Regions from separate parts of the Streptomyces sp. NPDC000151 genome, predicted to be linked through region 1. Evidence: riboswitches for the same ligand, from Rfam matches in the RefSeq annotation. Region 1 holds a riboswitch; the other holds the start of a gene.
The links. A riboswitch is a leader RNA that binds a small molecule or an ion and turns the genes downstream of it on or off. The one in region 1 is predicted to bind cyclic di-AMP.

Region 1 (4,378 bases):
GTATCCGGGGGCGGCCGAAGCGTCCGGGGCGCCTCGGGGACGACCGTACGTGCTCCGGGGCGGGACGGTGCGTACGACCGGGTCTCAGCATGCGTACAGCCTGGGCGTGACGCAGGCTTGGACTTCTAGGATCCGAGCGCTCACGGGGGCTGGGCACACCGGACCACCGGTGCCCGCGTGAGAGACTGGTCTAGACAACTTTCCCTACCCGAAGGGCAACACCATGGCTGAGCGCCGCGTCAATGTCGGATGGGCCGAGGGTCTGCACGCCCGCCCCGCCTCGATCTTCGTCCGTGCGGCCACCGCTTCCGGCGTGCCGGTCACGATCGCCAAGGGTGACGGCAACCCCGTCAACGCCGCCTCCATGCTCGCGGTCCTGGGCCTGGGCGCCCAGGGTGGCGAGGAGATCGTGCTGGCTTCGGACGCCGACGGCGCCGACGCCGCGCTGGACCGCCTGGCAAAGCTCGTCTCCGAGGGCCTCGAGGAGCTCCCGGAGACGGTCTGACCCTTCGGGCAGACCGGCGGCCGTACGCCGCCCGGTACCGCCGTCACGGCCCCGCCACAGTGACCCGCACACGGGTCATGGGCGGGGCCGTTCGCATTGCACGGAATTCCCCGCTTTCCCGTCGGCCGGGATCCGACGCAAAAGACATTCGGGCGCACGCAATCAGGTACGCACAATCGGGCCCACGCAAAAGTAATTCGGGCACGGCGGAGCAGGGGTACGGAATTCCCCAGGAGTTGTATACGGCAGCGGTGTTAATTCCGGACGCGCGCCGTGTTTACGGACCGTTTCACTTCCCTCACCGCCGGCGCCGGACGGCGCAGCCGGTGGGCGGGCAGCGCGTGCTCCACATGGGCGGCGGTCAGTGCGCGGGCGCGCTCGGCGTCGCCGCGCGCCACCGCGTCCACGATCGCGCCGTGCTCCTGCCAGGACCGGTCCGCCTCACCGGGCGACGGCTGGTCCAGGTCGATCGCGTACACCCAGTCGATCTTGCGGCGCAGCTGGGTGAGCAGCGCCGTCATGCTCGCGCTGCCGGACGCCTGGGCGAGCGTCTCGTGGAACCAGCAGTCCAGTTGCCGCAGGTCGGCGGCGCTGCCGTGGCGGGCCCTCGCACGCCCCAGGCGGACCAGGCCGCGCAGTACCTTCAGATGGGCGGCCGAGCGGCGGGCCGCGGCGCGGGCGGCGCCCAGGGGCTCCAGGAGGAGGCGGATGTCCAGGAGGTCGGCGGCCTCCTGCTCGGTCGGCTCGGCCACACACGCGCCCGCGTGCCGCCGCGTGGTGACGAACCCCTCGGACTCCAGCGTGCGCAGCGCTTCGCGTACGGGGACGCGGGAGACGCCGTACCGGGACGCGAGCAGTTCCTCGATCAGCCGGGAGCCGGGCGGGAACGTTCCGGAGACGATGTCGTCGCGAATCGCCGTGCAGACCGCATGCGCCGAAATGTTCCCTCGCATCGTCCGTGCCTCCGCCGTAATCCTCTGGAAACGCCGTCCGGGCGGCGCCTTTTCCGTGACTCTATGACACCGGACCGGCATTTCCGATGGCCGTCACGAATTCATGGATATTTTTTGGCCAATGGGCGGGAGTTCCGGGGAGGCGGGGACGGGAGCGCAACGGGAGCGCATACGGAGACGCCGAAGCCCCGGCCGGGGGCCGGGGCTTCGGGTGGTACACGGGGAACGCCGTACGGTGCGCGGCCCCTCAGAGGCTCGGGTCCCTCAGACGCTGACGCCGTGCGAACGCAGGTACGCGATCGGGTCGATGTCCGAGCCGTACTCCGGGCCGGTGCGCGCCTCGAAGTGCAGGTGCGGGCCGGTGGTGTTGCCGGTGTTGCCGGACAGCGCGATCTGCTGGTTCGCGGAGACCCGCTGGCCCACGGAGACGCCGATGGACGACAGGTGGCCGTACTGGGTGTAGGTGCCGTCGTTCATCTTGAGGACGATGTTGTTGCCGTACGCGCCGCCCCAGCCGGCCTCGACGACCGTGCCCGCGCCGACGGCGTGGACGGCGGTGCCGGAGGCGGCGTGGAAGTCGATGCCGGTGTGGCTGCCGGAGGACCACAGGCCGCTGGACGCCTTGTACGGGGTGGAGACGTAGCTGCCGGCGATCGGCGCGACGAAGCCACTGGCGCTGAGCGTGGTACGGGCGTCGGAGCGCGAGGCGCGCTTCTCCGCCGCCTTCTTCTTGGCGGCGGCCTTCTTCTCGGCCGCCTCGGCCGCGGCCTTGCGCTGAGCCTCCTGGGCCTTCTTCTTGGCGGCCTCGGCGTTCTTGACGGCGGCGTCCTCGACCTGCGTACGGGCGGCGGCGACCTCGGCGGCCTCCTCCTGCGCGTCGGCCTGGGCCACGATGTTGTCGGCGACCCGGTCGCCGGTGTCGGCGATGGCGCGGGTCAGGCCGGTGTCGGTGGCGGCCGGGTCCTCGGCGGCGGCCAGCGCCGGGGAGGCGATGGACACGACGACACCGGTCGCGGCGGCTATGCCGGCGATGTTGCGGGTGGTCCGGGCAGCACGGCCGGGGCGGCGGTGCTTGCCGGTGGCACGGGTGAACGCCATGACCGGCGCACTCCTTTCCTTCCTTCTCGCCTACCGGGTTAGCTGACGGGTTCGGAGCAGGAAGGTCTCCTACGGCGGCCTCCGGAGAGGACGCCGATTCACCCCAAGGGGACATGTGGGTCCCCGGCTCCCCTGGCTCGCGCCGTACGGGGACTCGGCGATGACTGTCCGGCGGCCGCGGGCGCGGCGCAGTTCTGACGAACAGCCGGACCGACGCTAAAGGGGACATCTCGCGATCAGCAAACAGAATCGAGAGTTTGTGCCGGACGCCACACGGGGCGGAGGCAACCACCTACAGCATTCCGGACAAAAACGAAGATCCCGGGCCGCTTTGGCGGCCCGGGACCCTTTATGTCCTGCTATGTGAGCGGCGTTGGCACGGTTCAAGACACCCAGTGACGGGACCGGTACGACGCGTTCCGGCCCGTCCTTCCGCCGTACCGCGCAGGCGAATTCACCACCGCAACCGCCCCGGGACGGCGCCGGTCCGCGACCGCCGCCGGCCCGCCCCGCGTCAGCCCGTGACGACCGACACCTCGCCGATGCCCAGCTTCCGCACCGGCTCCGCGATCTGCGCGGCATCGCCCACCAGGACCGTGACGAGCCGGTCCACCGGGAAGGCGCTGACCGCGGCGGCGGTCGCCTCGACCGTGCCGGTCTCGGCCATGCGCCGGTACAGCTCCGCCTGGAAGTCGTCGGGGAGGTGCTGCTCGACCTGGTCGGCCAGCGTCCCGGCGACGGCGGCGGCCGTCTCGTACTTCAGCGGCGCCACGCCGACCAGATTCTGCACCGCCACGTCGCGCTCGGCGTCGGTCAGGCCCTCGGCGGCCAGCGTCCGCAGCACCTTCCACAGGTCCTCCAGCGCCGGACCCGTGGACTCCGTGTCCACCGAACCGCTTATGGCCAGCATCGCCGCGCCCGTGCCGTCACCGGAGGAGCGCAGCACCTGCCCGAAGGCCCGTACGCCGTAGGTGTAGCCCTTCTCCTCGCGCAGCACGCGGTCCAGGCGGGAGGTGAGCGTGCCGCCCAGGCAGTACGTGCCGAGCACCTGGGCGGGCCAGACGCGGTCGTGCCGGTCGGCGCCGATGCGGCCGATCAGCAGCTGCGTCTGGACGGCGCCGGGCCGGTCGACGATGACCACACGGCCGCTGTCGTCGGCGGTGATGGGGGAGGCGGCCACCGGCTCGGCGGCGGAGCCGGTCCACGCGCCCAGGGTCTCCTCCAGCGCCGCGTCGAGGTCCACCCCGGTGAAGTCGCCGACGATGACGGCGGTGGCCGTGGCGGGGCGTACGTGCGCCTCGTAGAAGGCGCGGACAGCGGCGGCGTCGATGCGCGCCACCGTCTCCTCGGTGCCCTGGCGCGGCCGGGACATCCGGGAGGTGGCCGGGAACAGCTCCTTGGAGAGGGCCATCGCGGCGCGCCGGGCCGGGTTGGCCAGCTCGTGCGGGATCTCGTCCAGGCGGTTGCGCACCAGGCGCTCGACCTCGCTGTCCGGGAAGGCCGGGGCGCGCAGGGCGTCGGCGAGCAGGCCGAGCGCCTTCACGAGGCGGGAGGCCGGCACCTCCAGGGAGACGCGGAGGCCGGGGTGGTCCGCGTGCGCGTCCAGCGTGGCGCCGCAGCGCTCCAGCTCGGCGGCGAACTCCTCGGCGTCGTGCTTGTCGGTTCCCTCGGAGAACGCCCGCGCCATGATCGTGGCGACGCCGTCCAGGCCCTCGGGCTCGGCGTCCAGCGGCGCGACGAGGTTGATCTCGACGGCCACGACCTGCTGGCCCGGGCGGTCGGCGCGCAGCACCGTCAGGCCGTTGCCGAGCGCGCCGCGCAC
Region 2 (4,378 bases), on a different contig from region 1:
GGTATCAACAGGGCCGTGCGGATGACCGACGCCCGGCTCGCCTCCGTGCGCGACGTGGCGGAGGCCGCCCAGCGGGCCGTACTGCCGCTGCCGCCGGACCGCATCAGCGGGCTCGACGTCGCCGCGCGGTACGAAGCGGCGCAGGCGGATGCCCGTATCGGGGGCGATCTGTACGCCGTGCAGGACACCCCGCACGGCGTACGGCTCATCGTCGGCGACGTGCGGGGCAAGGGCCTGGAGGCGGTGGAGGCCGCCGTGATCGTCATCGGCGCCTTCCGGGAGGCCGCGGAGCAGGAGGCCACGCTGGAGGCGGTGGCGGGGCGGCTGGAGCGGGCGCTGCAGCGCGAGGGGAGCCGGCGGGCGGGGCTGGACCAGTTCGAGGGGTTCACCACGGCGGTGCTCGCCGAGGTGCCGTCCGAGCATCGCGGCGTGCTGCGGGTGCTGAACCGCGGCCATCCGGCGCCGCTGCTGCTGTGCGCGGACGGCACGCTGCGCGAGCTGGAGCCGCGGGCCCCGGCGCTGCCGCTCGGGCTGAGCGAGGTCGCGGGCTGGCCGGACCGGGCCGACCAGGCCGATTTCCCGCCCGGCGCGATGCTGCTGCTGTTCACCGACGGGGTGACCGAGGCGCGGGACAGCGGGGGCGTGTTCTACCAGCCGGCGGTCCGGCTGGCCGGCCGGCTGTTCACCGGTCCCGACGCGCTGCTGGACGCCCTGGTGGACGACGTGGCACGGCACACGGGAGGGGAGACGGCGGACGACATGGCCCTGCTGGCGCTACGAAGACCGGAGGGGTAGGGACGGTGCCTCCTCCAGCCACTGCACGCTCTGTCCGTGCTGGCCCGTGAGGGCGACCGGGTGGCCGTCGAGCGCGAGGGTGAGCTGGTGCGCGTCGGCGGGGCGCGGTCCGGGCAGCCACGGCAGCACGCTGTGGTGCTCGTTGGAGACCCAGTGCCCGGCCCGGTCCACCAGGACCGACCGTACGACCCGGGCGAACTCCTCGCGGCGCTCCAGCGGCAGATACGTCAGCACGGCCGTGTGGAAGACCACCAGCGTCGCGTCGCGCGGCGCCCGCGCGGCCAGCGCGGGCAGCTCGTCCAGGAGGTCGCCGCGCACGAGCGGAGCCGGCGGTGCCTGCCGTACGGCCTCGATGGCGTCGCGCTGACGCCGCTGACGTTCCGCCGCATCGGGCGTCGACCCGGGCCAGATCAGCGCCTGGAGCCAGCGCACGTCGTCGGCGTCGGCCACGTCGAGCGGGTTCAGGTCGATCCCCGCCCGCCAGGCGATCCGGGGCAGCCCGGTCGGTACCGGCGTGCCCGGGGACGTACGGCAGGAAAAGACGACCGGGCTGTCCGGAGCGCCGAACTCCGGTCCGTCGTCGTAGCGATAGCGGTACCGGTCCGGGTGCAGGCACAGCCCGGCCGACGCGCCGACCTCCAGGAGCGCGAGCGGCTGGGGGAGCCGGGCGAGGAGCGGCAGCAGTGTGGCGCAGCGCGCGGGTTCGTTGGTCTGCGTGAGCCGCCGCATCATGACGTCGCGTACGTCGTCCCAGTGCCGGATCGTCCACTCGCGCCACGTGCGGTACGCGAAGTCGCCGCGCGGCCCCTGGTCGGCGTGCGGGCCGTCGAGGTAACGGACGGCGGCGAGCAGGAGATTGGGCTGCTGCTTGTTGCCGGGCGGCAGGGAGGCGCCCAGGAAGTCGCAGAATTCCGGGTCCTGGCTGATGCGGGCGGTCAGCTCCTCATGCGCTTCGGACTCGCCCCGCGCCTGCTGCCACGAGAACTCCGCGTACCGATCCGCCACTGCCTGCGCGCTGTTGACGACCATGATCAGACGTTACTGCTCTCACTGTACGTAATCGCTGCGCACCCCTCCGCATAACAACTGACAAACGATCAGTCCGCTACGGGTTTCCGATGCCCGGTCAACTCGCCCCCATTTGGTCATGACTGGTGGCATAAGTCCAGCTCAGCGGGCGTACGGATTCCGGGGAACGCTTGGAATCCGGCCGTCCCGTCCATTACTGTCCGATAACGCAGCGCGGTCGGACCAGCCGTCGCAAGAGGCGGCACCGCGCGGCCGACGCCGAATCCCATAAGCGCACTTCACCACCGCACCACCTGCCCAGGGAACCGGGGAACCACCACCTTGGGGTGAATCGGACGACTCCCCCCGGAGCCGCCCGTAGGAGACCTTCCTGCTCCGAACCCGTCAGCTAACCCGGTAGGCGAGAAGGAAGGAAAGGAGTGCGCCCCCGTGGCGTCCAACAAGCCTGCCCCCGACCCGTCTCCCGGGTCCCCGCACCTCGCGCACGACTCGTACCGCACCCACGATGCGTACGCGGCGCACGGCACCCACGAGTCCCCCAGGACGCACGCCGAGCCGGCGCCCGCCGACACCGCCACCTTCCCCGCCGTGAGCGATCCGGGTGCGGCGGGCGGCCCGTGGGAGGAGTGGAACCCCACCGAGGAGTCCGTACGCCCCGTACGCGGCCGGCACCGCGTGGCCAAGCAGCGCGGCGGCGGCCTCGCCCGCAGCAGTACGGTCCTGGGCGTCGGCGTCATCGCGGCGGTCGGCGCGGGCGGCATGGCCTCCGCGCAGGGCAAGCCGCAGGTCTCCATATCCATGCCCGACCTGGGCAGCATGGCCGAACACGTATCCGAGAAACTCCCCGCGGCGGAGAGCCTGCCGGGCATCGGCGGTCTGGTCTCCCACGACTCCTCCGGTACGGGCGCGGACGGTGCGCAGGGCGGCCCGTTCACCCGGGCGGGCGGCGGCGAGTCCGCGCAGGGCGGCGGCGAGGCGCTCCGCGCCCGCATCCTGGAGCAGGCCGAACAGGCGCAGAGCTCCGCCGACCAGGAGGCCCGCGAGACCGCCGAACAGGCCGCGGTCCAGCAGGCCGAGGCGGACGCGGCCGAGCGCCAGAAGCACGCCGAGAGCGCGAAGAAGAAGGCCGCGGCGGAAGCCAAGGCCAAGGCCGAGGAAGAGGCGCGCAAGAAGGCGGCCGCCGCCCGCGCCGCCGAGCTCGCCGAACTGGCCAAGAGCTACACCCTCCCGGTCTCCTCTTTCACCATCACCGCCACCTTCGGACAGGGCGGCGACCGCTGGGCCGCCGACCACACAGGGCTGGACTTCGCCGCCCCGACCGGTACCCCGGCCAAGGCCGTGCACGGCGGCACGATCACGCAGGCCGGCTGGGCGGGCTCGTACGGCTACCGCATCGTCGTCACCCTCGACGACGGCACCGAGCTCTGGTACTGCCACCTCTCCTCGATGGTGAAGACCTCGGGCAAGGTGAACGCCGGCGACGTCATCGGCCGGGTCGGCGCCACTGGCAATGTCACGGGCCCGCACCTCCACCTGGAGGTCCGCCCGAGCCCGGACACGCCGGTCGACCCGATGCCGTGGCTGCGCGACCACGGGCTGAAGGTCTGACGACGACGCCTGACGACGACGCCTGACGACGACGCCTGACGACGACGTCTGATGACGACGTCTGATGACGACGATGGCGTGAAGGTCTGAGAACGCCCGCTCTCCGGGGTCGCCTTCGGGGTCGTCTTCGGGCGCGCCTTCGGGCCATCCTCCGCCCGCCGGGCTTCCGTCCGCCCGTCCGGGGCACTTGTCCGCCGTCGCCGCCGCCTCGTGCGCCCCGCTCCGCCGCGACCGGGAACCGGGCGTACTAGCAGGAGGGGAGAGGCGGTGGCCGACGGCCGGGTCTCCGCGTAGCGCGGGCCCGCACACCACGGCGGCCCTGATGGCCACCCGCACACCGCGGGGGCCATCGGGCCGCCGGGCGTATCTTCGGCCGTCCGGCGAGCGCAACCCATCCCGCTCCCGCAGAATGAACGGGCCCCCGCCACCGCGCCCCAAGAAGAACGGCGCCGAGCCAAGGACGGCCCCAGTGGAGTGGACCCTCGAAGTTGTCACCGTCCCCGTCACCGACCAGGACCGTGCGAAGCGCTTCTACGAAGAACAGTGCGGCTTCAAGGCCGACGTGGACTCGCAAGTCGCCGAAGGGGTACGGATCATCCAGCTGACCCCGCCCGGTTCGCGCTGCTCGATCGCCCTCATCCAGGGCCTGCCGCCGGCACCCGGCCAGTCCGCCATGGCCCCGGGCTCGCTCCAGGGCCTGCAGCTGTGCGTGGTGGACATCGAAGCGGCCCACGCGGAGCTGGTACGGCGCGGGGTGGAGGTCGGTCCGGTACAGCATCTCGGCGCCGAGGGCTGGGCCGAAGGCCGCGGCGAGACGTGGAACTCCTTCATGTTCTTCAAGGACCCCGACGGCAACGGCTGGACGGTCCAGGAGGCACCGTCCCCGCTCAGTAACCGCTAGGGCGGCAGGCAGTCGGCATTCGAGTGACGCCCCGTCACGTCCCGG

Region 2: linked by a shared signal. The riboswitch ahead of ABT381_RS27585 (M23 family metallopeptidase) and the one ahead of ABT381_RS11515 (M23 family metallopeptidase) in region 1 are both predicted to bind cyclic di-AMP.

The regions. Positions count from the first base shown of each region.
Region 1 is NZ_JBEPFC010000027.1:39,192-43,569, forward strand. Features, by position in the region: gene ABT381_RS11505 (HPr family phosphocarrier protein) at 224-505, shown strand; gene ABT381_RS11510 (GntR family transcriptional regulator) at 760-1,458, opposite strand; gene ABT381_RS11515 (M23 family metallopeptidase) at 1,723-2,556, opposite strand; cyclic di-AMP (ydaO/yuaA leader) riboswitch at 2,569-2,726, opposite strand; gene ABT381_RS11520 (M16 family metallopeptidase) at 3,071-4,378, opposite strand, start outside.
Region 2 is NZ_JBEPFC010000127.1:7,033-11,410, forward strand. Features, by position in the region: gene ABT381_RS27575 (PP2C family protein-serine/threonine phosphatase) at 1-795, shown strand, start outside; gene ABT381_RS27580 (DUF2332 domain-containing protein) at 775-1,824, opposite strand; cyclic di-AMP (ydaO/yuaA leader) riboswitch at 2,100-2,242, shown strand; gene ABT381_RS27585 (M23 family metallopeptidase) at 2,254-3,432, shown strand; gene ABT381_RS27590 (VOC family protein) at 3,902-4,333, shown strand.